DNA from 4 places in the Shinella sp. NM-101 genome. Region 1 is predicted to be linked to each of the others. Evidence: riboswitches for the same ligand, from Rfam matches in the RefSeq annotation. Region 1 holds a riboswitch; each other region holds the start of a gene.
The links. Region 1 has a riboswitch for cobalamin ahead of L0976_RS18735 (hypothetical protein). Riboswitches for the same ligand answer to the same signal wherever they lie in the genome.
Positions count from the first base shown of each region.

Region 2: it holds a riboswitch for cobalamin, as region 1 does, so the genes downstream of both, L0976_RS04685 (aromatic ring-hydroxylating dioxygenase subunit alpha) here and L0976_RS18735 (hypothetical protein) in region 1, are expected to answer to the same signal.
Region 3: it holds a riboswitch for cobalamin, as region 1 does, so the genes downstream of both, L0976_RS09915 (TonB-dependent siderophore receptor) here and L0976_RS18735 (hypothetical protein) in region 1, are expected to answer to the same signal.
Region 4: it holds a riboswitch for cobalamin, as region 1 does, so the genes downstream of both, L0976_RS12230 (hypothetical protein) here and L0976_RS18735 (hypothetical protein) in region 1, are expected to answer to the same signal.

Region 1 is NZ_JACBFT010000010.1:72,339-79,755, reverse strand. It holds gene metE (5-methyltetrahydropteroyltriglutamate--homocysteine S-methyltransferase) at 1-1,210, shown strand, start outside; gene L0976_RS18740 (acyl-CoA thioesterase) at 1,207-2,019, shown strand; cobalamin riboswitch at 2,095-2,294, shown strand; gene L0976_RS18735 (hypothetical protein) at 2,454-3,536, shown strand; cobalamin riboswitch at 3,628-3,690, shown strand; gene L0976_RS18730 (CbtB-domain containing protein) at 3,742-3,951, shown strand; gene L0976_RS18725 (CbtA family protein) at 3,961-4,713, shown strand; gene L0976_RS18720 (hypothetical protein) at 4,772-5,380, shown strand; gene L0976_RS18715 (hypothetical protein) at 5,476-5,835, shown strand; gene L0976_RS18710 (YcnI family protein) at 6,078-6,608, shown strand; gene L0976_RS18705 (copper resistance protein CopC) at 6,666-7,417, shown strand, end outside.
Region 2 is NZ_JACBFT010000002.1:171,641-179,057, forward strand. It holds gene L0976_RS04665 (FAD-binding oxidoreductase) at 1-1,259, opposite strand, end outside; gene L0976_RS04670 (L-threonylcarbamoyladenylate synthase) at 1,272-2,246, opposite strand; gene L0976_RS04675 (diguanylate cyclase domain-containing protein) at 2,398-3,462, shown strand; gene L0976_RS04680 (DUF6656 family protein) at 3,470-4,075, opposite strand; cobalamin riboswitch at 4,374-4,620, shown strand; gene L0976_RS04685 (aromatic ring-hydroxylating dioxygenase subunit alpha) at 4,728-5,972, shown strand; gene L0976_RS04690 (hybrid-cluster NAD(P)-dependent oxidoreductase) at 5,974-7,077, shown strand; gene lysS (lysine--tRNA ligase) at 7,272-7,417, opposite strand, start outside.
Region 3 is NZ_JACBFT010000004.1:108,008-115,424, forward strand. It holds gene L0976_RS09895 (hypothetical protein) at 1-492, shown strand, start outside; gene L0976_RS09900 (ABC transporter ATP-binding protein) at 640-1,410, opposite strand; gene L0976_RS09905 (iron ABC transporter permease) at 1,407-2,408, opposite strand; gene L0976_RS09910 (ABC transporter substrate-binding protein) at 2,405-3,268, opposite strand; gene L0976_RS09915 (TonB-dependent siderophore receptor) at 3,283-5,217, opposite strand; cobalamin riboswitch at 5,369-5,578, opposite strand; gene L0976_RS09920 (hypothetical protein) at 5,819-6,031, shown strand; gene L0976_RS09925 (cold-shock protein) at 6,518-6,721, opposite strand; gene L0976_RS09930 (hypothetical protein) at 6,885-7,250, shown strand.
Region 4 is NZ_JACBFT010000005.1:170,211-177,627, forward strand. It holds gene L0976_RS12225 (GH36-type glycosyl hydrolase domain-containing protein) at 1-5,100, opposite strand, end outside; cobalamin riboswitch at 5,506-5,725, shown strand; gene L0976_RS12230 (hypothetical protein) at 5,819-6,034, shown strand; gene metH (methionine synthase) at 6,118-7,417, shown strand, end outside.

The DNA of each region.
Region 1 (7,417 bases):
TTCGGCGATCGGCAGGGGGCTCGCCGAAGGGGAGGACGCGGTGAGGCAGGCTGTCGATGGTGCATCGAGGGCCATCGCCGCCCGCGCCGCCTCGCTGAAGGTGACCGACCCGCTCGTCCAGGGCCGCATCGCCGGCATCGACGAGGGCATGAAGGCGCGCGGCAGCGCATTCGAAACGCGCCGCAAGGTCCAGGCGGCGGCGATCCGGCTGCCGCTCTTCCCGACGACGACGATCGGCTCCTTCCCGCAGACGGGCGACGTCCGCAAGGCCCGTTCCGCCCATGCCAAGGGCGCGCTCAGCTACAAGGACTACGAGGCGTTCCTGCAGAAGGAAACGGAAGCGGCGATCCGCTGGCAGGAGGAGATCGGCCTCGACGTGCTGGTGCACGGCGAATTCGAGCGCAACGACATGGTGCAGTATTTCGGCGAGCAGCTCGCGGGCTTCGCCTTCACGCAGCATGCCTGGGTGCAGAGCTACGGTTCGCGCTATGTCCGCCCGCCGATCATCTTCGGCGACGTCTCGCGGCCGAACCCGATGACGGTGCGCTGGTGGCAATATGCGCAGTCGCTGACCGGAAAGCCGGTCAAGGGCATGCTGACCGGCCCGGTGACGATCCTCAACTGGTCGTTCGTTCGCGACGACATTCCGCGCAGCGAGACCTGCCGGCAGATCGCGCTCGCCATCCGCGACGAGGTGGTCGACCTTGAAAAGGCCGGCGCTAAGATGATCCAGATCGACGAGGCGGCGCTGCGCGAGGGCCTGCCGCTCCGCCACCGGGACTGGCAGCACTACCTCGGCTGGGCGGTCGAATGCTTCCGCCTGTGCGCCAGCGGTGTCGCGGACGTAACGCAGATCCACACCCACATGTGCTACTCGGAGTTCAACGACATCATCTCGGCCATCGCCGCCATGGATGCCGACGTCATCTCCATCGAGACGTCGCGCTCGAAGATGGAACTGCTCGATGCGTTCCGCGATTTCGACTATCCGAATGAGATCGGTCCCGGCGTCTACGACATCCACTCGCCGCGCGTGCCCGACGTGGGTGAGATGACCGGCCTCCTGTCGCTCGCCCGCAAGCGCCTTCACGATCGCCAGCTCTGGGTCAATCCCGATTGCGGCCTGAAGACCCGCAAGTGGGACGAGGTCCGGCCGGCGCTCGTCAACATGGTGGCCGCGGCCGGCGAACTGCGCAAGGTAGCGCAGTGAGCGCGGGCGAACAGACCTTCGCGGCGCCGGGAGAAATCCCGGCGCCGTCGAGCCGCCTGCTGGACCTCGTCTTTCCCGGCGACACCAACCACCACGGCACGCTTTTCGGCGGGGCGGGGCTCGCGCTGATGGACCGCATCGCCTTCATCGCCGCGACCCGCCATGGGCGCGTCCCCTTCGTGACGGCGTCCTGCGACCGCGTCGATTTCCAGGCGCCGGCCCGCGTCGGGGAACTGGTCGAGTTCCTGGCGCGCGTGACGCGCGTCGGACGCAAGTCCATGACGGTGGAGGTGGAGATGATCGCCGAAGGCCTCGTCAGCGGCGAACGGCGGCTGTGCACCCGCGGCAGCTTCAGCATGGTGGCCGTTCCCGAAGGCAAGGCGCCGGACTGGCATCTGCCGCCCCTTTCCGCGGCGTATGAGGAGTTGGCTCCCGGCCTGCGCGCGAGCGACATCGTCTTTGCCGACCAGGCGAACAGCTTCGGCCGCATGTTCGGCGGCGAGGCGCTTGCCGCCATGACCAAGGCGGCCTTCATCGCCGCCACGCGGCACGGCCGGAAAATCACGGTGCTCGCCGCGTCCGAGCGGGTCGATTTCCGTGCGCCGGTGGCCGTGGGATCGATCGTCGACACGGTCGCGACGGTGGTGCGCGTCGGGCGCAGCTCGATGACCGTGGCGGTCGAGCTCTGGTCGGAGGACCTGATGAGCGGAAGCCGCGCCCTGACCGCGACCGGCCGCTTCGTCATGGTCGCGGTCGATGAAAGGGACCGCCCGGTTCCGGTTGTCCGCCACGATGGCGGTCCGGCATAGGCGGGGCTTTTCGCCTGTGTCGTTACGGGCACCGCGGATGTCGCATTCCCGATGGTCCTTTTGCCCGCCGGGTGGTTTGCTGGATGCATTCAGGGTGCCATCCCGGCCTGGTCGGGATGGATAATTGGGAAACCGGTCCAAGGCCGGTGCTGCCCCCGCAACGGTAGCGGAACAAAATCTCGACGAATGCCACTGGCTCCGGCCGGGAAGGCGTCGAGAGCGTCCTTCAGGACGGTTCCGAAGCCCGGAAACCAGCCATGAATTGATGACTCGGCCGATTGCGGTGGGCGATCGGGAGGCGAACGGCGTTCCCTCTCGGGGCCGCCCCGTTCCTTCCCCTTTCCATCCTCGTCCGGAACCATTTCGCAAGCCACCCGCCGATTCGCATTTGCGACACGGCAACCGGCGCGGCGGCCACGATGAAGGACAAGCACATGGCAGATCTCTGGGACGTCTTGAAGAGCCACCTCGTGGACCAGAGGGCAGGGTGGAGCATGGGCTCCTTCGGCGCGGTCGCCGAGTTCCATCAGGACAAGGGGGAATATCTGGAAGCCGATGCCCCGGCCATGCTGGTGCGCGCCACCCCGCGGGGCGCCATCCGGCTCGATTCCGAGGTGGTCGAGCAGATCGTTCCTGTCGCCTATGAGGCCCTCAGCCCCCGGCCGCACCGCTGGAGCCATGGTATCGCGCTGTGCCTGCCGGAAAAGGATGCAGCGATGAAGCGGCGCAAGGTCCTGACCGAGCTAGGCCCGGACGGGGACGCGGTGCGCCCGGCGGACAGGCGGGCGATTCTCTTCGACGTCGGCCTCAACCTTCCGCAGTGCGATTTCTGCATTCGCACCGGCGATCCGGCGCTGCTGGCGATCCTGCGCGCCGGTGCCGGGCGCAGCCTGTTCGAGACCGGAAACCCGGCGGCCGCGGCCGTGCTGAAGGCGCATCCGCACCGCGTCGCGCTGACCCGGATCGGCCGCATCGAGGTGTTCCAGAAGATCGGCGGGCCGGATACGGGCGGCGTCTCGCCCGCGGGGCCGCACACGCATCTTCTTCCGCAACTGCTGAAATCGCGTCGCACCCATTCGGCCAACACGCCGATCCCGCGATACCACATGCCGCTCGGCTATCTTCACCCCGCCAATCCCGTCATGGACGGCATGGGGCGCGATCGGAATTTCGACATCGAGGATCATGCCCGGTTCCAGGCGCTCTTCGAGCGCTTCGCCCGCCCGGACCTGCCCATCGTGCGCAAGGCGGTGCTCGACGGGCTCGCAAGGCGCCTGGAACCGGACCAGTTCCCGACGCCGTCCGACCGCTTCAGCCGGGCCACGGTGCGCATCACGCTGCGCCAGCAATACAGGCTCGCCGAGCGGTTCGGCGGCGGCTCCTATCTCGAACTGGTCTCCAGGTGGCGCAACGCGCTCGACGGCACGGCGGATGCTGCGGCGATGGACGACGACGCGCCCGGCCACGGGGTCCTCGAAGCGGCCGAAACCGGCCTGGCGCTGGCGGCGACCGGCTGAAACCGTCGAGAGTGCCGTAAAAGAACAAGCGGCGGTCGCCCCGCCGCGTTGACACGCCGGAAACGCCGTTGATAGATAGGCGCACCACCTCGGGAAGCCAGTGAAATTCTGGAGCGGTCGCGCCACTGTAATCGCATCCTGCGAAAGCCAGACCTCGGGTGCATGAATATCGGCCCATAGCGAACGCGCATTCAGAGAGGGATCCATGTCCGACATTACCTTGAGTCACGGCACCACAGTCACACCCATTCCCGCAAGCCAGTTGTTTCCGTGGGCGCTTTTCGGCGGCCTGCTGATGCTGCTCGCCCTTTATTTCGTCAGCACGGAAGAGGGCGCCGCGCGCGTCCTGTCCGGCCTCGAAGTCCACGAATTCGTGCACGACGGCCGGCATCTGCTCGGCTTCCCCTGCCACTGAGGAACGGACATGACTGGTCATCTTTTGCTGAGAGGCATGATAGCAGGCCTCGTCGCGGGCCTTGTCGCGTTCGGTTTCGCGCGCGTCTACGGCGAGCCCCAGGTCGATCGGGCGATCGCGTTCGAAGAGCTGATGGCGGCGGCCGAGGCACCGGCGGACGGCGCGGCCGAGGAGCCGGAAGCCGTCAGCCGTGAAACCCAGGCCGGCCTCGGCCTCTTCACCGGCGTCGTCACCTACAGCGTGGCGATGGGCGGCATCTTCTCGCTCGTCTTCGCCGGTCTCTATGGCCGCGTCGGCCGACTGAGCCCCCGCGCCCTGGCGCTGGTGCTCGGCGCCGCCACCTTCGTGGCGCTCGTCGCGGTTCCGGACCTGAAGTACCCGCCGAACCCGCCCGCCGTGGGCGATCCCGAGACGATCGGCGTGCGAACCGGGCTGTTCTTCGTGACGCTCGCCGCCTCGATCTTCGCGCTGGCGCTCGCCGTCGCCTTCGCCCGCCGCCTCGGCGAGCACCTCGGCCGCTGGAACGGCGCGATCGTCGCCGGCATCGCCTATGTCGTGTTCCTGGCGATCGTCTTCCGGCTGCTTCCCGGTATCAACGAGGTACCGGAGAACTTCCCGGCGACGGCGCTCTACGATTTCCGTCTGGCGACGATCGGGCTGCAACTCACGCTCTGGACGGTTCTCTCCCTCGTCTTCGGCTATCTGGCCGAGAGGAGCCTCCGGCGCTCGGGCAACTATCGCGCGGTTCCCGCGGGAATCTGACGCGGCGAGATGGAGTGCCGCCGTCGGGCGGCATTCCCCTTGCGGCAGGAGAACCGCGTTGCGTTTGCTCTTCCTCCTCATCGGCCTTGCCCTGGCGGCCGGCCAGGCCGAGGCGCACGGCAGCCGTGCCGCATCCTACAACGCCACCGGCCTTGCCATTCCGAGCCTGTCGCACGGCGCCCTGCTGGTGCTCGACGAATACTATGGCCCCATTCTCCGTCTCGCCGACCGGGCGAGGGAATCGGACCCTGTCTTCCGCAAGCTTCGGAACTATGCCCGCATTCAGAACTATTACTGCCTGTGGGGGCTGGCTCCGCGTGCGATCGCCGATGAAGCGAGCCCCTTCAACGAATGCTCCCATGCCTATCTCTCCGCCGCGCGGATGCTGCTGCTGCATATGAGGGACATGCCGAGTGTTGAGGCCGCTGCGGGCGAGATGATCTCCACCGTCGACGTCGAGATGGTGCGCCGCGGCAGCAGCCTGATCCAGTGCGAATATTCCGCCGAGCCCTTCCATACGGGCGGGTTCGTCACGCCCCATTGGGAAAAGGTGGCGGATCACGGTCCCACCCTGGCGGCGGCCCTCTCGCCCGTTCCCGTTATGCTCGCCTTCGCGGTCCTGCGGCGGAAAAGCCGTCGTGCCGGGGCGGGGCGATGCGACAATTAGGCGAGGGGAAGGGCCTGTTCACGCTGTCGGCCGATTGATAAGAGTTGCGGCGAGAGGGTTCGATGACGAAACGGCGGCAACACGGCAGGTATGGAATGGTGGCGGTAGCCGTCGCCATCCTCATGGCGTTTCAAAGCCTTCTCGGCCCGTTCGCCATGGCGGCCGGCGCGGCTTCGCCCATGCTCGACGCCTTCGGAAACCCGCTTTGCATCGCGGGCATGGAAGGGCACGAGCCGGCCTCTGCGCCGGGCAAGGATCACGCGCTGATGCCGGAATGCTGCACGCTGGCGTGCAGCATGTCATTTGCCTTCGTCCCGACGGACAGGGCTGTCGCGATCCTCTTCACCCCGCTTGTCCAGCCGTTGCCGCGCGTGCGCGTGCGGTATGCGGACCAGATCCGGTCTGTCCTGGACGATCTTCCGGGCAATCCGCGAGCGCCGCCCGTCGCCGCCTGATTGCCGGGCCTTCGCCCGCCCCGACTTTGCATGATGGATTGAATCCGGCGCGACGATGCTCGCAGACCGGAGGAGGGAGCCAGGCAGGCCCTTCCGCGCAAGTCAGTGCCTCGTGCTGCGCACGCGGCCGGCGCCGATCCGTCATGCCGTCGACCCGGCGGCGATGCCTCGCGATCTCCCGCAAAGTTCACGACCAATTCCCGGATTTCGCCGGCAGGATGACCGGCATAGTGGAGAATGACATGTTGAAACGTACCCTTACCGCCATCGCCGTCCTCGCGCTCGGCACCTCGACTGCCTTTGCGCATGTCTCGCTGCAGTTGAAGGAGGCGCCGGTCGGCGGGAGCTACCGCGCCATCCTGCAGGTGCCGCACGGTTGCGAAGGCAAGGCCACCAATGTTCTTCGCGTGCAGGTGCCGGAAGGCGTCATCGCGGTGAAGCCGCAGCCGAAGGCCGGATGGACGCTTGAGAAGATCAAGGGCGCCTACGCCAAGTCCTACGATTATTACGGCACGCCGACCAGCGAGGGCGTGAAGGAAATCGTCTGGAGCGGCGGAAGCCTCGGCGACGACGAATACGACGAATTCGTCCTGCGCGTTTACCTGACGAAGGACCTGAAGGCCGGCGAGACGCTTTATTTCCCGGTCGTGCAGGAATGCGCAGACGGCCTTGCCGAGCGGTGGATCGAAATCCCCGCGGCCGGCCAGTCCGTGGATGACCTCGAACTGCCGGCTCCGGGCGTCAAACTGCTGGAAGCCGCCGGCGGCCATTGAGCCGTGCAGGCCGGCGCCCCTGCGGCGCCGGCCTTTTTCAAGGGTTCGGAGGTGCTCGTGCGAAAATCCAGTCTCGGCCGGTCGGGTGTTCTGGCGCTGCTTGCGGGCATTGTATGGTGTTGCCTTGCCGTCGCCGCCATGGCGCACGCCTCGCTGACGGCAGCGGTACCCTCGGACCAGTCCGTACTCGCGGGACCCCCGAAGGCCCTCTCGCTGTCGTTCAGCGAGCCGGTGTCGCCGCTGGTGCTCAAGCTCGTGCAGCCGGACGGCGACGTCGCCCCGCTGGAGAACTTCGTCCTGCGCGACCGCACCCTGGAGATCGTGCCGCCCGACCAGCTTCCGAACGGCACCTATGTGCTGACCTGGCGCGTCGTCTCCGAAGACGGGCACCCCGTTGCGGGATCGACGGTCTTTTCGATCGGGGCGCCGAGCGCGTCTGCGCCGGCGGTGGCCGGTGATGTCGACCGGTCCGTACGCGCCGCGCTCTGGCTTGCGAGGGTCGGGCTCTATGCGGGGCTTTTCTTCGGTATCGGCGGCGTCTTCGCAATCCGCTGGCTGATCCCGGGCGGCGACGGCGCGGCGCGGATCGTGGGCCCGGCCCTTGTGCTCGGCCTCGTGGCGACGGTCGTGTCGGCCGGGTTGCAGGGGCTTGACGCGCTTGGCCTGCCCATTCCGCGCCTCATCGACCAGTCGGTCTGGAAAGCCGGGCTTGCAACGAGCTTCGGTTCGACCGTCGCTGTTCTGGCATGTACGTTCCTTGCGGCAGCGTTCGCACTGAAGGCGCGCTCGATCCTTGTCGGGCGAACCGC
Region 2 (7,417 bases), on a different contig from region 1:
GCGTGGACGAGATGGTTGATCTCGCGCCAGCGGGCAAGGAACGCCTCCTTGTCGGCGCCGACGGGCTGCGAGATGTTGTAGTGGATGTTGCCGTCGCCCATGTGGCCGAAGGAGCAGATGCGCGCGCCGGGGATCGCCGCCATCACCGCCGCATCCGCTTCCGCCATGAAATCCGGAATGGAGGAGACGGGCACGGAGACGTCGTGCTTGATCGATCCGCCCTCGGGCTTCTGCGCCGGCGACATGCTCTCGCGCATGTGCCACAGGGCCTTGCGCTGTTCCCCGCTTGCGGCGATGACGGCATTTTCCACCAGCCCGGCCTCGATGCCTTCGGCCAGCAGCGCCTCCATCATCCGTGTCGCCGTTTCGGCGGCGTCGGAGGTCGAGATGTCGACCAGCACGTACCAGTCGTGCCGGGTGGCCAGCGGATCGCGCACGCCCGGAATGTTTCGCGTGGTGAAATCGACGCCGAGGCGCGGCATCAGCTCGAAGCCGGTGAGCGCCGTGCCGCAGCGGCTGGAGGCGCGTTCGAAGAGGGCGAGCGCGTCCTTCACCGATTTCAGGCCGGCAAAGGCGACCTCGTGGCCGAGCGGACGGGGAAAGAGCTTCAGCACCGCCCCGGTGATGACGCCGAGCGTGCCTTCCGCGCCGATGAAGAGGTCGCGCAGGTCGTAGCCGGTATTGTCCTTCTTCAGCCGGCGCAGGCCGTTCCAGATTTCGCCGGTCGGCAGCACCACCTCCAGGCCAAGGCACAGATGGCGCATGTTGCCGTATGCGAGCACCGCGGTGCCGCCGGCATTGGTGGAAAGGTTGCCGCCGATCTGGCAGGAGCCTTCCGAGCCGAGCGACAGCGGGAAGAGCCGGTCGACGGCTTCGGCCGCCTTATGGATGTCCGCAAGGACGCAGCCGCCGTCCGCGACGATCACGTTGCCGACCGGGTCGACGTCTCGGATGCGGTTGAGGCGGGAGAGGGAAAGCACGACATCCGCCGCCCCCTCGCGCGGCACGCTGCCGCCGACATGGCCCGTATTGCCGCCCTGCGGCACGATCGCGGTGCGCGTTTCCGTGGCGAGCGCCAGGATCGCCGAGACCTCCTTCACCGAGCCGGGCCGCAGCACCAGCGGAGAGGTGCCGTGGTAGAGCCCGCGGCTCTCGACGAGATAGGGGGCGATGTCCCTGTCGTCGGCGAGGGCATATCCGGGGCCGGTGATGTCCGCGAAGCGGGCGATGAGATCGGGGGTGAGCGTCGCCTTGACCATCGCGCGTTTCTCCTAGCTGCGGGGCGCCGCCGCGCGCTGCAGGCGGTCGTTGATCGCCTCGCCGAGGCCGGTCGTGGGGATCGGCGAAACGGCGATGGAGCGCGCGCCCGCCGCATCCGCCGTCTTCATGTAGCCGAAGAGATTGGCGGCCGCTTCGGCAAGGTTGCCGCTGGGGCTGAGGTCGAGCACCAGCGCGGCCTCGCCTTCTCCGGGAAGCGGCGTGCCGCCGAAACGGATCAGCGCCTCACCGGGTTTCACGTCGCCGGCATCGAGGCGCACCGGGGCGTCGGGCGCATAGTGCGAGGCCAGCATGCCGGGCGCCTCGATCGTTGCGCCCGCCTTGTCGCCGCGCGTGACCGGGCGGCCGATGACGCGCTCGACGTCTGCGGCGTCGAGCCCGCCGGGCCGCAAGAGCCGGATCGTCTCCCCCTCGACCTTGAGGATCGTGGATTCGAGGCCGACGGTCGTGGGGCCGCCGTCGAGCACCAGTTCCAGCCGGTCACCGAAATCCTCGGCGACATGGCGGGCGGTGGTGGGGCTGATGCGGCCGGAGGTGTTGGCGCTGGGGGCTGCGAGCGGCCGGCCGAAGGCGGCGATCAGGCGGCCTGCGATGCCGGTCGGCACGCGGATGCCGACCGTGTCGAGGCCGGCGCGTGCCAGCGGATGGATGGGACTTTCCGGTCGGATCGGCACGATCAGCGTCAGCGGGCCGGGCCAGAAGGCCTCGGCGATCCGGCGCGACAGCGGGTCGAAGACCGCGTGCCTTTCCGCCATGGCAAGATCGGCCATGTGGCAGATCAGCGGATTGAAGCGCGGCCGGCCCTTCATTTCATAGATGCGGGTTATGGCCAGCGGATCGGTGGCGTCGGCGGCAAGGCCGTAGACCGTCTCGGTGGGAATGGCGACGGGCACGCCGCGCGCGAGCGTCTCCACGGCGCGTGCCAGCGCGGCCTCGCCATCCGTCCGGGTATCCACGATATCCGCCATGTCGTCCTTCCGTCTTTCTGCTTCCTTTACAGGGCTTTGGCCGTGGCTGCCAAGACCGCGCGGTTGCCTAAAATTCGAGCGACCGGGTTAGAGGGGCCGAAAGAGCCGCCTGTTATACGGGGGCCAACAGTCCCGCACGCAGGTCCCCATCATGACTCACAGAAAATCCTCGAAAACCGACATCGCCTTGCGGATCGCGATGGCGATGAAGCAGATGGGCATTGACGGCCTGCCGCGCAATTACGAACTGGTCTACGAGGCCTATGCCGGCAGCAATCCGGATCTCGTGCGCGACTTCATCGCGCTCGGCAAATACAAGTCGCAGGCCGCCCTCGACGAACTCGGCCGCAAATACCTGCCCCACCAGCACGAGGCGAGCGTGCTGCAGCGTTCGGCGGGCGCGCTCAGCAGCGAGATGAGCAACTTCATGCACCTGCTCAGCCAGGAGCGCTCCTCGCTCAACGACTACGGCCGCCTGATCGGCGAGGCCTCGCAGGTCATCCGCGATGCCGGACGCCTTGGCGAAGGCGCGCTCGGCAGCTCGCTCGAGGCGCTGCAGCGGGCGACCGAGCAGCGCGTCAACCATGCGGCGGAAATGGCGGAGAAGGTCGCGGCGCAGACCGCCGCCATGGAAAGCATCCAGAAGGAGATGGTGGAGTTCGAGGCGACGAAGTTCATCGACCCGCCGACCAGGCTCGGCAACCGCCGCGCCTTCAACAAGGCGCTCGCCCGCGTCTACGCCAATCCGCAGATGCCGCTGCTGTGCGGCGTGGCGATTGCGGAGGTCGATGCCGAGCGGCGGTTCTCGCCCGGCCAGATCGAGGCGCTGTCGGACCATCTCGTCACCTTCTATGGCGGCCTCATCCGCCAGGCCTTCCCGGCGCAGGACCTTGCCGTGCGCTTCGACGGCCTGCGTTTCGGTTTCCTGTTCAACACCGCGGACGAGGGCGAGGTAACGCGCCTTGTCGATCTCCTGCGCGCGGCCTTCCAGGCGGTGCCGCTGCGTGATCCGCGCACCGGCCGCAATCTCGGCAATCTCACGCTTTCCACCGGCGTGTGCATGACGGACCGGGCCGACAGCGCGCTCGACCTTTCGTCCGCCTGCGAACGGGCGCTGGCGGAGGCGAAGGCGGCGGGGGGCGACCAGATCGTCGTCTACGGCCGCGGCGACGAGGTGCCGGCCGGCAAGGAGTGGATGCTCTACAAGGCTTCGTGAGCCCGCGTCAGAGCGCCTCGATGGCCCTGCGCAGGGTTTCGTTGCGCGCACCGAGCATCAGCACGTTCTTCATGGCGAGCTTCGGGTCGTCCGTGCGGAAGATGACGCCGTTGCCGCGCACCGTCCGGTCGATCGTCAGGCGCCCTTCATCTTCCGCCGGCGCGATGGCGACGGCGAAATACATGCGTCCCGGCTTTTGCGAAATGCCGGCGAAGAACTGTTCCCCGTCGCCGATCTCGGCGAGGAAATTGGCCATGTAGAAGGCCCATTGCACATTGTCGAACTCCGCAAAGCGCGAATTGGCAACCGTGATGTGGCAGTAGCCGAGATGCGGCGTCCCGGCGAGCGTGCGGTGGAAGATCAGCTTCGGGAACTGGATCGAACGGTGGAAGCCGTTGATGCGCTCGTGGGTGACGTTGCCCGCCCGCTCCAGCTTGCGGCCCGTCCGCTCGGCCACCTCCTGGTAGCTGAGATAGCGCTTCTCGTTCGGGCTCCAGCTAAAATTGCGCTCGATGCGGCCGGTGCGCAGGAATTCCGTATGAACGGCGGAGCGCGGCGGGTTCGCGCGCTTGAACGCCACGGCGTCGTAGTATCGGAATTTCGTCTGCTGCACGCTTCGACACCCCGTCCTCGCGCCCGGATTGCCGGAAAGCTTATGAAAACGTCGTTAAGCATTCCTTTCCGTGCGGCTGCCTTCTTTTGCGCGTCACAATCATGGTCGCAATATGACAAGAGACTGATCGCGGATGCGGGCGTGCCGAAAGAATGGGCGGCCTGCCGTGAAAATCGGCATATGTAGTTGAGTTAAGTGGAGAAAACCGGATTCTATCTGTGCTCCATGCTCCGTCTTGACTGTCGTCAAATCAGAATGGCATGTCGTTTTCCGACATGCCGCGCCGCCGCGCTTGCGGTTAGATGGAGACACTCAAGGTGCTGCCCCCGCAGGGGGGTGGAGAATTGGGAAGCCGGTTGAAGTCCGGCGCTGCCCCCGCAACGGTGTTGGAGCAAGGTGCAGCAGCGGCCACTGGACGGGAGGTCTGGGAAGGCGTTGCACCGGTCAGGCAAGGCACGACCCTCGAAGCCGTCCGGCTTCGAAAAGGGAACGGCCCGGCAGGACGCTCCTCAGCCCGGAAACCAGCCTGGAGAAACGATCGTGACTGGCTGCGGCGGGCGGCCGGGAAGCGTGCAGCCCGTGCGGTCTTCCGCCCGGATGCCGTCTCCTCCCGTGCGCCTCGGCCCAAATCTGGATTAGTTGAGGATCCGCCATGGACATCAGCAGCGACGTGCTCCGCAAGCTCAAGAACCGGCGCGAGGGCTACAGCCTCGAGCAGGCCTTCTATATCGACCCCGACCACTACAAGCTCGACCTCGAGACGATCTGGTATCGCGACTGGCTGTTCATCGGCCATGACTGCGAGATCCCGAAGGCCGGCAACTTCTTCACCGTGCAGGTCGGCGATTATCCCGTCGTCATCACCCGCGACCGTTCGGGCACCGTCCGCGCGCTGCACAATTCCTGCCGCCATCGCGGTTCGCGCGTGTGCACGCAGCACAAGGGCACCTCGGCCAAGCTCGTCTGTCCCTACCACCAGTGGACCTACGAGCTCGACGGCTCTCTGCTCTTTGCCCGCCACATGGCGGCGGATTTCGACAAGACGCAGCACAGCTTGAAGCAGATCCACTGCGAGACCGTCGGCGGCTACATCTTCATCTGCCTCGCCGACGAGGCGCCCGACTTTTCCGCCTTCCGTTCGACGGCTGAGCCTTATCTCGCCCGCCACCGCCTCGGAGAGACGAAGGTCGCCTTCGAGAGCACGATCATCGAGAAGGGCAACTGGAAGCTCGTCTGGGAGAACAACCGCGAGTGCTACCACTGCGCCGCAAACCACCCGGAGCTCTGCCGCACCTATCCGGAAGCGCCGAGCGCGACCGGCGTGCAAGGGGCGAAGGACGATCCGGTCATCGCCGCGCATTGGGCGAAGTGCGAGGCCGCGGGCCTGCCGAGCGAATTCCGCATCTCGCCGACCGGCCAGTTCCGCGCTGCCCGCATGCCGCTCATCCAGGATGCGGAGAGCTACACCATGTCCGGCGCGCGCGCGGTGCAGCGCCCGCTCTCCAACGACATGCTGGAAAGCCATGTCGGCACGCTGCTGCTCTTCCACTATCCGACGACGTGGAACCACGTCCTCGCCGACCACGCCATCACCTTCCGCGTGCTGCCGCTCGGCCCGGAACTGACGCAGGTCACGACGAAGTGGCTCGTCAACAAGGATGCGGTCGAGGGCGTCGACTACCGTCTCGACGAACTCACCCATGTCTGGACCGAGACCAACGACCAGGACCGCCGGATCGTCGAGGAAAATGCCTTCGGCATCCGCTCGCCCGCCTACCAGCCCGGCCCCTATTCGGCCGAGGACGAGGGCGGCGTCATGCAGTTCGTCGAATGGTACTCGAACTTCATGATCGAGCGGCTCGACGGCGCCAAGAAGCCGCTTACCAAGGTCGCGTGACATGACGGTCGTCAGCCATTTCCACCATTTCGACGAACTCAATCCCTGGCACGACCGCCACAACCTGCTGGAGTGCATCGCCGTCACCGTGGAAACGGCTGATGTGATGACCTTCACCTTCAGCTCCGACCAGAAGAACTGGTTCCGGTATCTGCCGGGCCAGTTCGTCACGCTGGAGCTGCCGGTGTCGGAGGACGATCCGGTCATGCGCACCTACACGCTGTCCTCCTCGCCATCGCGCCCGTTCTCGGTCGCGGTGACGGTGAAGGCGCAGAAGAACTCCATCGGCACGCGCTGGATGTTCGACAACCTGCGCCCCGGCATGAAGCTGAAGGCCTTCGGGCCGCTCGGCGACTTCTCCTTCGTGCGTTATCCCGCGGAGAAGTATCTCTTCATCTCCGCCGGCTCGGGCGTCACGCCGATGATGTCGATGACGCGCTGGATGGCCGATTGCGCGCCGCAGTCCGACGTCGCCTTCGTCACCTGCGCGCGCAAGCCGGAGGACCTGCTGTTCAAGGGCGAGCTCGAATGTCTTGCCGCCCAGATGCCGAACCTTGCGCTCGGCTTCGTCGTCGAGGGCCACAATCCGCGCGACGGCTGGCATGGCCTTCGCGGCCGCATCGACGCGGCGCGCCTTTCGCTGCTCGCCCCGGATTTCCGGGACCGCACCGTCTTCTGCTGCGGTCCGGAACCGTTCATGCGCGGTGTGCGCGACATGCTGAAGGTCTGCGGCTTCAACATGGACCGCTATCACGAGGAGAGCTTCCAGCCGTCGAGCGCCCCCGCGCCGGAGGAAATCGCCATACGTGCCGGCGCCGGCGAGCAGGAGGTCGATGCCGATGCCGTCGCGACCGTCAGCTTCACCATGGCCGGCAAGGAGGGCAAGTGCCCGCCCGGCCAGACGATCCTGCAGACGGCCCGCGCGGCCGGCGTGCGCATCGGCGCGGCCTGCGAGGGCGGGCTTTGCGGCACCTGCCGGGTGATGAAGGTCTCTGGCGAGGTGGAGATGCGCCACAATGGCGGCATCCTCGACGACGAGATCGCGGAAGGCTACATCCTCGCCTGCTGCTCGCGGCCCATCGGGGATGTCTCCATCGAGGCGTAAGGCAAGGAAAAGCCCCCGTCATCTTGGATGATGGGGGCTTCGATGTTTGCTCGACGGCTACCTCCGCACGCGCGTCACCCTCGGGTTTGACCCCGAGCATCCAAGCCACGGTGAGGCTGTGGGGATGGATGGTCGGGTCGAGCCGGACCACGACGGAGGGGAAGCGGTGCTTCCTGCCACCGCAACGAAGCGTGTCAGTCCGCCTTCGCCCGGCGTGCCGGGAAGAGGATGACGTCGCGGATCGACGGGGCGTTCGTCAAGAGCATGATCAGGCGGTCGACGCCGATGCCGAGGCCGCCTGCGGGCGGCATGCCCTGGTCGATGGCGTCGAGGAATTCGT
Region 3 (7,417 bases), on a different contig from region 1:
ATACAGGCGGCATCGTCGGTCGCCACGACCGCGACCGTCGGCGCCACCGCGGCCGCGGCAGGAACCAACGAGGCGCCCGATCTTGCGACGGGCTACTTCACGGACCTGCTTCTTCGTCCCCAGGAGGCCACGGCCAGGGCGCAGTCGGACGATGCGGCGGCCACCGCCGAGGTTTCGCGCATTCTCATGCAGGGCGCAGCCAGGGGCGAGGTGCCGGAGGCCGATCGCGCCTATATCGCGACCATCGTCGCGTCGCGCGCCGCCATTTCGCCGGACGAGGCCCGCGCCCGCGTTGACCAGGTGCTGCAGCAGATCGAGGACGCCAAGAACGCCGCCCTCCAGGCGGCCGACGAGGCACGCAAGTCGGCCGCTACGGTGGCGTTGCTGGGTGCCCTGTCCTTGCTGGTCGGTGCCTTCGTCGCTTCCGCCGCTGCCGCTCTCGGCGGCCGGCAGCGCGACGATGAAGAGGCTGCCCTCGTGGTGCGGGCGTAAGCTCCAGCGCATTGGTCGGGCACGTCTGCCCGGCCTTCCGGACGTTGCAACAGGCGCTGCACGGCGCCTGTTGCTGCACGTCGCGTCTCAAGGAACGCCGCGCAATTTCGCAACCGGCAGCTCGTGCGCCCGGCAGCGCCTGTTGAACTATACGAGGTCGAGCGGCACGACGATCGGCTTTCCCGCGGCCTCGCCGAGATGGGCTTCCACGGCATAGACCGCGCGCAGCCGCTCCGGCGTCAAGACCGCGTTCGGCGGCCCATCGGCGACGATCACGCCCTTGTCGAGCAGGATCAGGCGGGAGCACCAGCGCGCGGCGAGGCTGAGATCGTGCAGCGAGGCGATGACGCCGCGGCCTTCGCCGGCAAGCTCCGCAAAGGTCTTCATCAGCATGATCTGGTGCGAGGGGTCGAGCCCGGCCGCCGGCTCGTCGGCCAGCAGCAGCGGCGCATCCTGGGCGAGCGCGCGCGCGATCAGCACCCTTGCCTTTTCGCCGCCGGAAAGTTCTGTCGCCGGGCGGGCGCGAAACCCGTCGACCTCCATGCGCCGCATGGCACGTTCGACAAGGTCCAGGTCCGCCTTGCCCGGCCGGGAGAAGGCCGGCCGGTGGGCATGGCGGCCGAGCGCCACGATCATCTCGACCGGAACGGGCCAGGCGATGTCGCGCTCCTGCGGCAGGTAGGCGGCATGGCGGGCGCGTTCGCGCGCACCCATCGCCGCGACGGCGCGGCCGTCGATCCCGACGTCGCCGCGATGCGGCGTGAAGCCGAGGATCGTCCGCAGCAGCGTCGATTTTCCCGCCCCGTTCGGCCCGATCAGGCCGACGAACTCTCCGGCGGCCAGATCGAATGAGATGTCCTTCAGGATTTGCCTGCCGCCCAGCGAGGCGCCGAGGGCCTTTACCGACAGCAGCGTCACAGCATCTGCCTCCGCGTCTTGTAGACCAGCCACAGGAAGAAGGGTGCGCCGACGAGGGCCGTCAGCACGCCGAGCTTGAGGTCGCGTTCGGGTGCGATGATGCGCACGAGCGTGTCGGCCGCCAGAAGCACGCAGGCCCCGCCGAGCGCGCTCGCCGGCAGGAGCCGCGCCGGGCGCGCGCCGACCAGCGGGCGAAGCATGTGCGGCACCACCAGCCCGACGAAGCCGATGACGCCCGCCACCGCGGTCGCCGCGCCGACGCTGGCGGCGGTGCCGAAGACCGCGAGAAACTGCACCCGCCGCATGTCGACGCCCATGCTGGCCGCCGCATCGCCGCCCAGCGTCAGCGCGTCGAGCGCCCGGCCGAGGCTCGCCAGCATCACCCAGCCCGCGACCATGAACGGACCGGCCAGCCACACATGGGTCATCGAGCGGTCGGAGAGCGAGCCCAGCATCCAGAACATGATTTCCAGCGCCGCGAAGGGATTGGGCGACAGGTTGAGCGCAAGCGCGGTCAGGGCGCTCGCCAGGCTCGAGACGGCGATGCCGGCGAGAATGACCGTAAGCGCGCCGCCGCTGAGGCCGACCATCGCCTGCACCACCAGCACGGCGGCGACCGCGCCCGCCAGCGCCGCAAGGGGCAGGCCGAGCGGGAACAGGGCGGAAAAGCCGGTATAGATGGCCAGCACCGCGCCCAGCGAGGCCGATGCGCTCACCCCGAGAAGCGCCGGCTCGGCCAGCGGGTTGCGCAGCCAGCCTTGCAGCGCCGCGCCCGACAGGCCGAGCGTGGCGCCGATCATCAGCCCCAGCAGCGCGCGCGGCAGCCGGATTTCCTGCATGACGAGGGCAATCGTATCGCCCTTGTCGGAAAGGAGCGCCCTGAGGCTGTCGCCGAAGGCGACCGCCGCCGGCCCGACCGTCAGCGACAGCAGGAAGAGAAGGAAGGTGAGAAATCCGAGCCCGGCGATCACCAGCCGGAAACGCGCCGTATCGCTCATGGCGTTTCGCTCCGTTCGCCGAGCGCTGCGCGCTGCAGCATGCGCGATGCCTCCAGCGTGAAGGGCGCGCCGCAGATCGTGTACTTGTCCGGAATGGCGATCGCCCGGTCGGAAAGTGCCCTGAAGGCGGGATGCGAGAAATTCGCCTTGGCCAGCGCCGGTGCGCTGTACTGGCTGTCGCCTTCCAGGATGATGTCGGGATTGGCGGAGATCAGCAGTTCCAGCGGCAGGCGCGTCATGCCCTTGAAGCCGAGCGTATCGCCGAGATTGACAAGGCCCGCGGCCTGCACGATCGCATCGGCCAGCGTGCCCGAACCCGACGTGTAGCTGTTGGCGTAGTAGATGGCGACGGTCTTGGCGGGCGGATGACGCGCGGCAAGGTCGGCAAGGCCCTTGTCCAGTTCCGCCACCAGCTCGCCGGCCCGCTGCTCGCGATGGAGCAGGCGGCCCATGCGCGTGAGGTTCTCGCGCACGTCGTCGAAGGACGCGGCGGGCGTGAACTGCTCGACCCTGAAGCCAAGCTCGCGAAGCAGGACGACCGTCGCCTTCGCGGTGTAGGTGCCGGCAAGCACGAGATCGGGCTGCATGAGGAAGATCTCCTCGGCCTGGCCGCTGTTGGGCCGGTATTGCGCGGCTTCCTCCACCATCACGGACGTTCCTTCCTCGCCGGCGAGGAAGGACACCGACCTGAGCTGTCCGGGCGCCGCCATCAGCATGGCGAGCTGATCGGTGCACAGGTTGATGGAGACGACCCGCTGCGGCGGCGGGTCGGCAGCGGCCGCAGCGGGGACAAAGGCAGGCATGAGCGCTGCGGTGGCCGCCATTGCGATCCTGCGGCATCGTGCGGAAGCAGCGGTCATGATGACAAGGCCTTTCAGAACGATCGGGTAAAGCTGAAATCGACGGACCGGCCCGGCGCCCTGTAGCCCTGCTTGGTCTGATACTGCTCGTCGAGGATGTTTGCCACCGAAAGCTTGAGGCGCGACTGTTCGTCGAGCGCATAGAGCGCCGTGAAGTCGGCCGTGATGTAGTGCGGAAGCCTGATGGTGTTGGCGGCATCCGCATAGCGCTCACCGCCATAGATGACGGCTGCCGACAGTTCGAGATCCTCCACGGGCGTGTAGGTGAGCCCCGCCATGCCCTTGAAGCGGTCGCCATAGGCGACATACCTGCCGTGGCTGCCCGGGCTCTTGTTCAGCGGTTCGCGGATGTCGAGGCCGAGATTGCCGCTCCACGCCTCGCTGAACCGGTGCGTCAGGGTGGCCTCGAAACCGGTTACCTGCACCTTTTCCACATTGTCCGGGTGCCAGGCGCCGAGGGGGTCGGCGGGATCGACCGGCGCCCAGTTGATCTGGTCTTCCACGCGCATGTGATAGACCGCCATGTCGAGGCCCGTATCGGCCGTGGCCTGCCACTTCAATCCCATCTCGTAGGAACGCGACGTTTCCGGCCGGAGGTCGGGATTGCCCGAGAGGTAGGGGTCCGGATAATAGAGGTCGTTGAAGGTCGGCGCGCGAAAGCCGGTGGCGTAGGATGCGCGCGCCACCAGGTCCGGCGTCAGTTCGTAGCTCGCGCCGATATTGTAGGTGGTGGCGCCGCCGAACTGTTCGTTGTGGTCGAAGCGCAGGCCGCTGTCGAACGTAAGGCCCCGATACTCGAACGAATACTGGCCGAAGACGGCGGCCAGGTCGCGCTTCGTCGCCGCGTAGGCGACGCCCGAGATGGACGAACTGTCGACCGAATCGCGATAGGCTTCGACCCCGCCCGCCAGAATGTGCTTCGCCTCGTCCGTCTCGAACGTCCTTTGCGTGGAGGCGAGGACGCCGTAGCGCAGCGTGTCGAAATCGTCGCCCCTGGTGGCCCGACCGAAATTCGAGGCATTGTCGAGCGCGCCCATCACTTCGACGGTCGACGACCAGCTATCGGAATGGTCGATGCGCGCGCCGATGCGGCCGGAAGCGTTGGCCGTGTCCGCCTCGTTCGCCGGCTGGCGGTCATACTGGTTGCGGCCGCGCGCATAGAGCCCGTCGGCATAGATACGCCCCCAATCGAAGTCCTTCGACAGCGAGGCGTTGAACGAGCCCAGCCGGAAACCGTCCTTGTCGGGTTCGTGTCCAAAGGTGGCGGGCAGGGTGAAATCGTAGCCCTCGGTGCCCAGCATCTGCGCGCCGAAGGCATAATCGATCCCATCGGCGCTCCGGCCCTGCACATTGCCCGAAACGTAGCCGCCCCACGGATGCAGCACGCCGACGATGGCCGTGCCGCAGCTTGTGCGGCCATCGGCACAGACGCCGCCCTGCCGGGTGACGATGTTGATGATGCCGCCGATGGCGTCGGCGCCGTATTGCGCGGAATGGCCGCCCTTGGCGATCTCGATGCGCTCGATCGAGGCAAGCGGGATCGCGGAGAGGTTGACGGTGCCGGCGGTCGCCGAACCGGCGCGCACGCCATTGACGAGGACCAGCGTCTGCGCCGCCGTGGCACCGCGCAGCGAGACGCTCGAATCGGCGCCCATGCCGCCGTTCGAGGTCACGGTGACGCCGGGATAGCTTCTGAGCAGGGATGCCAGGTCGGACGCGGCGGACCGCCGGATCTCTTCCTCGCTTACGACCGTCACGGAGGACGTCGAGCGCGCCAGGCTCGATTCGCGGCGCAGCGGCGTGGTGACCACGATGGCTTCGAGCTGCGTGGCCCCGCCTTCATCGGCGCCCGCTTCCTGGGCCATGCCCGTGCCGGCCATCCCCGTGAACGCCAATGCCAGCGCGCTCGTCGTCAAAAGGACCGTCTTCAAATCAACCCCCAGGCACATTCGGGCGCATCGCTGCGCCCCGGTTCGCTATAAACCGCGGTCCGACTGGCAAAGCTGAGGAGCAAGGAAAACTCCGACCGGCCCGTCCCGCACACGGCAACACATCGTGTCACCGCCACGGACGTCCGCGCCGGGGCACCCCTCGTGCCTGGCATGGGTGACTGGAAAGGGCAGGTCTCCTGACTTCCGTTTCTTCGTCTCTCTTCCGCCTTCCCGGCTGCGCAGGACGCATCCCAGTGGCAATTGGAAGAAGACTCGACGGTTACAGTTGCGGGGGCAGTCCCGGCTTCAGCCTCAAACCGGCTTCACCGTGTTCCCTTTTAATCCGCCTTGCGGCGGAGCCGTTTCCAGCGCGGACCCTAATCGTTGGGGGACAAGACCGTCAATCGATAAAAGCCGGGCGCGACGATACTCCGGATCGGTGTTTGTCGAAGCGCAAAGAGCGGCTCCATCCGTGCCGGTTTTGCGTGGCCGGCCGAGCGGATTTCGCCTCAGGCGATCCGATCCCCGCAGACAGGCCAAGCCTTCGTGCGGGCGCGCTGCTCGAACGGAACATTGGCGGGCCGGGATCGTTGACTGTCCTGAACCCGGAGTCCGACCAATGCCAGCGCTCGTACGCTACATGCTGAGTCGCCTCTGCATCGGCTTCGCGCTCGGCGCCGCAAGCACGGTGGCCGTCCTGCTGCTCGAACCGTCTGCATTCGGCGCGGCCCTCGGCCCCCTGGAAATCCTGCTCGTGATCTACAGCATCGGCGCCGCCTTCGCCCTCGGCTATCTCGCGACCGCGCTCGCCTGGGAGAAAACGGAGCGGTAACAATCGACGCCTCTGCCGGCAGCACGGTCCTTTCGGCGGTCATCGCAAAGGGCTGGAACTGTATTCAAGTCGACAGGCCCGCCACCCTGCCTCGCAGATCCTGGCAGTCCGCGCGATCGTTCGCGGAAGACGAACGGAAGGGGTGCGTCCGGCTGTCATGGCGGATGCCTTCGCTCGTTCATCGGGAGCGGCCGAACGCCGTGATCCCGGTGCAACGCCGAGTGATGGCGGGGTGACTGCTGTCGCCGCCCTGCCCGGATCAAAAGGCGTGCTCGTTCGTCCCGGCATGTGCGGGGCAGGCGAGTACACATTCTTTCCAGGCGCCGGCAATCTCGGCACGCCAAGAGACATGCGCCGGATGATCGAAGATCCGGCGCATGTCCGGCCAGGCCGCCGAAGGCGGGAGTGCGGGCCGTTTTCAGGCGCGCGCCATCCCGCCCTGCTAGGGCAGCCTTGTCGATTCGATGTCAGAGACTTTGACGGCCGTCAGATCGAGCGAACGTTTTCCGCCTTCGACTTGCCCGTCTTGCGGTCCTGGCCGATGTCGTAGCTCACCTTCGCGCCGTCGCGCAGCGGGCCGCCGGATTCGACCGCCGAGACATGGACGAAGACGTCCGATCCGCCGTTGTCGGGCGTGATGAAGCCGAACCCCTTGTCCTGATTAAAAAACTTTACTGTACCCGTTGCCATGTCGTCCTCGTGAGCTTCGCGCCGGCGGCGCCATCACCTTAGCTTATTCGTCATCTGCCGTTCCCGCAACAGGTGACCGTGCATGCGGAACAACCATCGCACAGACGGGTTCTTCATCCCGACTTCGGCAAGCGCCGACATCGTTCCAGGAGAGGTACACGTCATGACGGACATCCGGGCCAAGGGGTTCGACAGCCCCGCTCAACTGCGCGAGCATCTGGCCGAAATCGAGGACGAGAGCCCGGCGGAGGGGCCGGGCGAGACGAAAACGCCTTCCGCCGTCCAGCAGGTCGCGGACCTTCGCCGGGAGGTCGCCGATCTACGCGCCCGGCTGGCGACGATCCGCAGGCAGGCGGAAGGGATGGATGCGCCGCCCTCCCGGGGCGAGCTGCACCCCTGGCTCAGGATCGCCGCGACGGCCGCGACGACCTATCTCCTCGGGCGGCTCGTGCAACGTCTTCGCCTCGGCGCGCCGGGCGCGGCCGCCGTGCCGATGATCGCCTCGCAGCTCGACCGAAGGATCTGGTAGGCGGAACAGTGGGGGGCCGGAGGGAGCGAGGCCGACAAGCCCGACCTGCGAGAAGGAAGCGCCTCCCGATCATCTGCGAAGCGGGCGCATGGCGTTGGTCGGCAGGCGATCGAGCCGCCCGGCAAGCAAAAGTTGCGGCAGGACCTTTCAACCGCTGGGCGCCGGGA
Region 4 (7,417 bases), on a different contig from region 1:
CGAGAAGAGCGGGTGGGCGCTGTCGGCATCGTCGGTCGAGATGACCGGCTCCATGTAGGAGGTCACCTCGATGAAGCGGTCCTCGGTGCCCGTGTTGAGCAGCGTCAGGCGGCGGCCTTCGGCATCGTGCTCGGTGGCGACGATGCACTCGACCTCGCTCGTCAGCGTGCCGACGGTCTTGAGGAATTCCGCCTTGTCGTCGCCGAACTGCGTCTTCGTCTCCTCGCCCTCGATGCGCTTCGGCTCGGCGGTGGCGGACCACCATTCGTTCGTCGCCGTGTCGCGCAGGAAGAGGAAGGAGCCCCAGCGGTCTTCCGTCGGATCGGGCTTCCAGCGGGTGACGGCCTGGCCGTTCCAGCGCGAATAGCCCGCGCCCGTCGCCGTCAGCATCACGGAATAGTGCCCGTTCGACAGGAACACGGCCTCGCGCTCGCGCGCGACCGGATCCTTGAAGATGCGGATTTCCGGGCGCAGCAGGTCGGCCTGCGTGCTGCCGACGGTCTCCGGCTCGCGCTTGGCGTTGATGACCGGAATGTCGCGCGGCGCCTTTTCCTGCAGCAGCAGCTCGGCCGCCTCGATCACGGGATCCGAATGGAAACGTTCGCGCAGCGCGCCGTTGAAGACGACATTGGCGACGGCGGCGATCGACATGCCGTGGTGGTGCGCCATGTAGTTGCGCACGACGGCGCAGGTCTTGCCCTCCGGCACGCGGGTCGGCGTGAAGTCGACGGCGTCGTGGAAGCCGTAGACGCCGAGCGCGCCGAGCTTGCGCAGCCGCTCGAGGTTCTCCAGCGCCGCCTTCGGGGCATATTGCGTGGCGAGCAGCGAGGCATAGGGCGCGATGACGGCGTTCTGCCCGAGGCCGCGCTTGAGGCCGAGCGTCGGCACGCCGAAATTGGTGTACTGGTAGGTCAGCTCGTGGTCGCGGGCGTTGAAGGCCGCCTCCGAGATGCCCCAGGGCGTGCCGAGGCGGCGGCCGTGGTTCATCTGCTCGACAACCACCAGGTTGTTGGTCTGGTTGAGGATGCCGCCCTGGCGCTCCTGCATGACGAGCGGGGGCATGAGGTATTCGAACATCGAGCCCGACCAGGAGATGAGCGCCCCGCGCGAGCCGACCGGAACGACCGGCCGGCCGAGCTTGTACCAGTGCTCGGTGGGCAAATCCCCCTTGGCGATGGCAAAAAGGCTGGTAAGGCGGGCTTCGGAGGCGAGCAGGTCGTAGCAGGCTTCGTCCAGCTCGTTCGTCTCGACGCGGTAGCCGATGGACAGGAGGCGCCTCTCCGGGCGGAACAGGAAGCCGAAATCCATCGAGAAGGCGATGTCGCGCGCCCGGTCGCGCAGCACGACGAGCCGGTCGCGCAGCGCCTCGATGCTGCCGAGGTCGAAGACGCTGTCGGCGATATGCGCCTCGCAGGTCGAGACCAGCGCGCCCGCCCAGTGCACGACCTCTCCGCTCTGCGCCGACTTGATCTCGTGGTCGAGGTTGACGATGAGCTTGTTGACGTCGCGCGCCAGCACCGCAAGGTTGATGACGCGGATGGAGGCGAATTCGTGCTCGCGCTTGACGGCGGCGAGCGCGTTGTGGAAGCCGTCGATGCGCTCCTTGATGAGACGGCGCAGCGGACGCACGGTCTTGCGGTCGTCCGGAAGCTGCTTCAGCGTCTCCGAGAGGATCGAGGCGACGTCGCCGATGCCGTCGAGGCTGCCCTGGAGATGTGCCGAGGGGGCTTCGGCCCATTCGCGGCACATGGAGGAGACGGCGATAAGGTGGCCGGCGAGGTTGCCGCTGTCGACCGCCGAGACATAGCGCGGGCCGAGCGTTTCCAGTGTGTTGGTGCGATACCAGTTGAAGAGGTGGCCGCGGTATTTCGGCATGCCGTCGACGGTTGAGATGGTCTGCTCGAGGCGGCGGACCGTTTCCTCGAAGCTGACCCAGCCGAAATCGCGCGCCGAGATGACCGAGAGCAGGTAGACGCCGATATTGGTGGGCGAAGTCCGCTCTGCGAGCACCGGCTGCGGCGTTTCCTGGAAATTGTCCGGCGGCAGGAAATGCTGCTCGGCGGTGACGAACTCCTCGAAGTAGCGCCATGTGCGCCGGGCGAACTTGCGCAGCTCGGCCGAGACGTGGTCGGACACGACGAGCTGGTCCTCGGTCTCGGCCGTCTGGCTGACATACCAGGCGATGACGGGCGAAAGCATCCAGACGAGGGCGAAGGGAACGCCGATGAAGGGCAGGCCCGTCTTCGAGACCATGGCGAGCGCCACGGAGAGAACGGCCAGCGCCGGGGCCTGCCACATCGACTTGTAATGGGCGAGGATGCCGCCGCGCGCCGCGCTGTCGGCCTGCGCGGCCGTGCGCCATTCCAGCATCAGCCGGCGGCTGACGAAGGTGCGGTAGAGCGAGCGCACGATCGCATCGGCCATCAGCGCCGCCGAATGGGCGATGAAGGCGATGCGCAGGGCCACCTGCGCATTGGCCGCGCGGATGTCGGAGAAGACGCGGTGGACATGGGCGCGCGCCACGATGTCGTTGCGGCGCGGCATGATGCCGGAGATCAGCGACAGCGTCGGGGCGACGAAGAGCAGGAAGATCAGCACGAGCTGCCAGACGAGCGCCTGGCGCGGCTCCATGTAGTACCAGCCCATGACGGAGGCGACGAGCCAGCCGATCGGGATGAGGCTGCGGCGCAGGTTGTCGTACATCTTCCAGCGGCCGAGCATGGAAATGCCGCTCGACGGGCTGAAGAGATAGGGCAGGAGCTGCCAGTCGCCGCGTGCCCAGCGATGCTGGCGCGACGTCTCGACGCCGTAGCGGGTCGGGAAGTCCTCGACGAGTTCGAGGTCCGTCACCAGCGCGCAGCGGGCGAGCGAGCCTTCGAGCAGGTCGTGGCTGAGCACCGCGTTCTCGCCGATCCGCCCCTTCACCGCCGCCTCGAAGGCGTCGACATGGTAGAGGCCCTTGCCGGTGAAGGTGCCCTCGCCCACGAGGTCCTGGTAGACGTCGGAAACCGTGAAGACATAGGGATCGATGCCGCGGTCGGCGGAGAAGATGCGCTGGAAGGTGGACGCCTCCTTGCCCGTCGTCAGCGACGGCGTGACGCGCGGCTGGAGGATGGCGTAGCCGGCGACGACCTCGCCCGTCGCCTCGTCGATGACGGGGCGGTTGATCGGATGGTGCATCTTGCCGACGAGCTTGGTCACCGCGTCGCGCATCAGGCGCGTGTCGGAATCGAGCGTCATGACGTATTTGACGCCCGCCGGCACGACATTGGCGCCCGGCAGGAAGGTCGTGTCGCCGTCGCCGCGCAGGAGCAGGTTCAGCTCGTGCAGCTTGCCGCGCTTGCGCTCCCAGCCCATCCACACGCCTTCCGACGGATTGTAGAGGCGGCGGCGGTGCAGGAGGTAGAAGCGCATGCGCCCGTCATAGGCATAGCGGGCGGAAAGCGCGGCGATCTCGCGCTTGGCATAGTCGAGGACCTCGAGGTCGGCGGGCGTCTCCTCGGACGGGCTGTCGGCCCAGTCGCTGATGAGGGCGAAATAGATCTCGCCGCGCGGATTGGCGAGGTAATGGACCTCGAGGTTGCGCACGAGCTCGTCGACATGGTCGCGCTTGGAAATGAGACAGGGCACCACGAGAAGCGTGCGCGCATCCTCGGGAATGCCGTCCTTGAATTCATAGCCGACGAGCCGGGACGGCGTGACGAAGAACGTCACCAGCGTGTTGAAGAGGCCCGTCGCACCTTCCGAGGCCGGCAGCGCGAAGAGGACGAGCATGATCAGCCATGCGCCGTTCGGAATGTCGAGCTGGTCGAGGAAATAATAGACCGCGACCATCGCAAGCAGCGTCAGGGCGATGTTCGGGCCGGCAATGGCGAACCAGTCCAGCTTGCGGGTGAGGCGCACGATGCGCTGGACGAGCGAGGGGCGGTAGCCGATGCGCCTTTCGAGGAGCTTGCGCTTCTTGCCGACGAGGAAGGCGCCGACATTGGCCTCGTAGTCCGGGTCGTCGGCATGGGCGGCGGCGTCTTCCGCCGTCATGGCAAGCGCCGTCTCGGTGACCTCGAGCTCGGTCTTGCCGGACCGGCGTGCGAAGCGCTCGATCGTGTTGCGGTACTTGTTGCGCGAGCCGAAATCGAGGTCGCTGTAGTCCGAACGCTGGCGCAGCGCCTCGTCGAGGCGGCTGACGCTCTCGAACCAGACAGGCCATTCCGTGTCGTCCACCGTGCGCAGGCTCTTGATGAGCGAGCTCATCGTGACATTGCCCGAGGAAAGGCGGTTGTTCTCCGCCACGATCAGCTCTTCCAGGTCGCTGCCGCGGCTCTCGATCTTGCGCTCCAGCCACTGGAGCACCGCGCCGGAGGCCTGCAGGCCGTCGCGCAGGCGGTAGAGGAGCTGGATGACGAAGGTGTTGTCCTCGACGAAGCTCTCCATCGAGCGCAGATACGCGATGCCCTTCTCCGGATCGTTGAGGCGGATCAGCTCGTCGGCCACCTCGTTCGCCTTGAAGCGCATCTTGCGCGAGCGCTCGACGCGGCTGGAAATGCGCCGGAGGTTTTCCAGCAGCACGAAGCGGACGAAGGAGGGCAGCGCCCACAATTCGCCGATCTTCAGCGCGTCGACCTTCTGGAAGCCCTGGACGAAGGCCGTCAGGCTCTCCTCGGAGATGCTGCTGTGCGTATGGGCGACATAGAGCCAGGCGAGCGCCAAGGTGCGCGGGATCGCCTGTCCGTCGACCTCCATGGTCGGAAGCTGGCGCAGGAAGCGCCGGGGGAAGTCGCGCCGGACCTCCTGGATCGCCTCCTCGATGACGTAGTAGTTGTCGAGCAGCCATTCGGCGGCGGGGGTGATCTGCGCGCCGGCCTCCACGTCCTTGGCCGTCGCCTGGTAGACGCGGAAGATCTCCTTCTCGTTCTCCTTGTGCCGGGGGCGGAACTCGAAGGGCTGGTAGCCCGGCAGGGACACGGTCCTGTCGTGCGCGAGCGCCTCGCCGCATGCGGCGAGCTCCTCCAGCGTCAGATAGGTGGCGCGGATCGAATCGTTGTAGTCGATCTGCTTTGCGTCGGCATCGCGCGGGGCTTGCGGCGTATTTTGAAGGGGCATGTTTCTGATTCTGGATCCGGCCATGTTGAGCCATCCGGCGGCGGCCTTGGCGCCGGAGGGTTTTTCGCGGACAGGCTTCTTCTCGGCGCCGCGGTCAGCCATGACACCGGACCGCGCCCTCATGGCGCCTCACGGATCGATATGGCTCAAGCGACACGCTGATGGGCATCCTGGCCGCGTGGTGCATGAAAACGGCATTTTTTAGCCGTAAGGACAGAGACTTGCAACATGTCAACAGGACCGGACGGCGCAGCATGAAGCCCTCATCTGCGGTTTTGGTGAATCGCCCCTCCCCGACGGGGCGAGCCTGAACAGGATGCAGGCGGAAGCGGAAATGCGCGGGGACAACAAAAGTTCCCGGCCTCTCTCGATAAGGCACGCCATTGACTTGGCCGGCCCGTGGCGCCAGTCTGCCGGCGTCAGGGTCTTCCGAGTCGAAAACGGCCGGAGGCTAAGAGGGAAGCCGGTGCGATGCTCCGAAAGGAGCGCCAAGGCCGGCGCTGCCCCCGCAACTGTGAACGGCGAGCTGCTGTCGATCGATGCCACTGGCGCGAAAGCACCGGGAAGGCGCGGCAGAAGCGACGACCCGCAAGCCAGGAGACCTGCCCCGACAGTTCGTAACGTCCATGGGCGGGGTGTCCCAAGGGTGCGCTTGCTCGCCGTCGGCGAATTCCAGCAGCGTGCGTCCGGCCATCCCCCAATTCCGATTGGGGAAGAAATGTCTCTATTCATCGAAAACCAGCCTTCCGGCAACGGGAAGCCGGAATCCGTCTTCATCTCCTGGCTGCTCTGGCAGCCGCGCGGCGCGGACCTCGCGGTCGAGGCGCTGAAGGAGGTGCAGAAGCTTTCCCGCTATGAAAACCCCGATCCGGACATCGCACGGCTCAAGGCCCTGTTCGCCTCGCTCGCCGGCGCGAACGGGCCGCTGCACTAGGTCAATCGCATAAAGACATATTGACATAAAGATACGTTTATGTGAATTCCGGCGTGATATGTTGCGCACCGGAGGGCTTCGCCATGGCCAATTCTCACCTGGATACCCTGTTCGGCCCCGAACTGCCGAAACGGGACGGAAGCGAGATCCGCGCCGCCCTCGAAGCCGCCGCCCGCCAGCGTATCCTCGTGCTCGACGGCGCGATGGGCACGGAAATCCAGACGCTGAAGCTGGTGGAGGAGGATTTCCGGGGAACACGCTTCGGCGACTGCGCCTGCCACCAGCAGGGCAACAACGACCTGCTGACGCTGACCCAGCCGGGCGCGATCGAGGACATCCACTACCGCTATGCGCTCGCCGGCGCCGACATCCTCGAGACCAACACCTTCTCCTCCACGTCGATCGCCCAGGCCGACTACGGCATGGAGGACATGGTCTATGAGCTGAACCGCGACGGCGCGCGCCTTGCCCGCCGCGCCGGCCTGAGGGCGCAGGAGAAGGACGGCAGGCGCCGCTTCGTCGCCGGCGCGCTCGGCCCGACCAACCGCACCGCCTCCATCTCGCCCGACGTCAACAATCCCGGCTACCGTGCCGTCACCTTCGACGACCTGAGGCTCGCCTATGCCGATCAGGTGCGCGGCCTCGTCGACGGCGGCGCCGACATCATCCTCATCGAGACGATCTTCGACACGCTGAACGCCAAGGCCGCGATCTTCGCCACGCGCGAAGTGTTCGAGGAAAAGGGCATCGAGCTGCCGATCATGATCTCGGGCACGATCACCGACCTGTCCGGCCGCACGCTCTCCGGCCAGACGCCCGAGGCCTTCTGGAACTCGGTGCGCCATGCCGCCCCCTTCTCCATCGGCCTCAACTGCGCGCTCGGCGCCAATGCGATGCGCGCCCATCTCGCCGAAATCGCCTCCGTCGCGCAGACCTTCGTCTGCGCCTACCCGAATGCCGGCCTGCCGAACGCCTTCGGCCAGTATGACGAGAGCCCCGAGGAGATGGCCGCGCAGATCGAGGGCTTCATGCGCGACGGCCTCGTCAACGTGGTTGGCGGCTGCTGCGGCTCGACGCCGGACCACATCCGCGCCATCGCCGGGGCCGCAGCCCGCCACAGGCCGCGCGAAATCCCCGACATTCCCCGCCACATGCGCCTTTCCGGCCTCGAACCCTTCACGCTGACCGAGGCCATCCCCTTCGTGAACGTCGGCGAGCGCACCAACGTCACCGGCTCGGCGAAATTCCGCAAGCTGATCACGGCCGGCGACTACGCGGCCGCGCTCGACGTCGCGCGCGACCAGGTAGCGAACGGCGCGCAGATCATCGACATCAACATGGACGAGGGCCTCATCGATTCCGCCAAGGCGATGACGGAATATC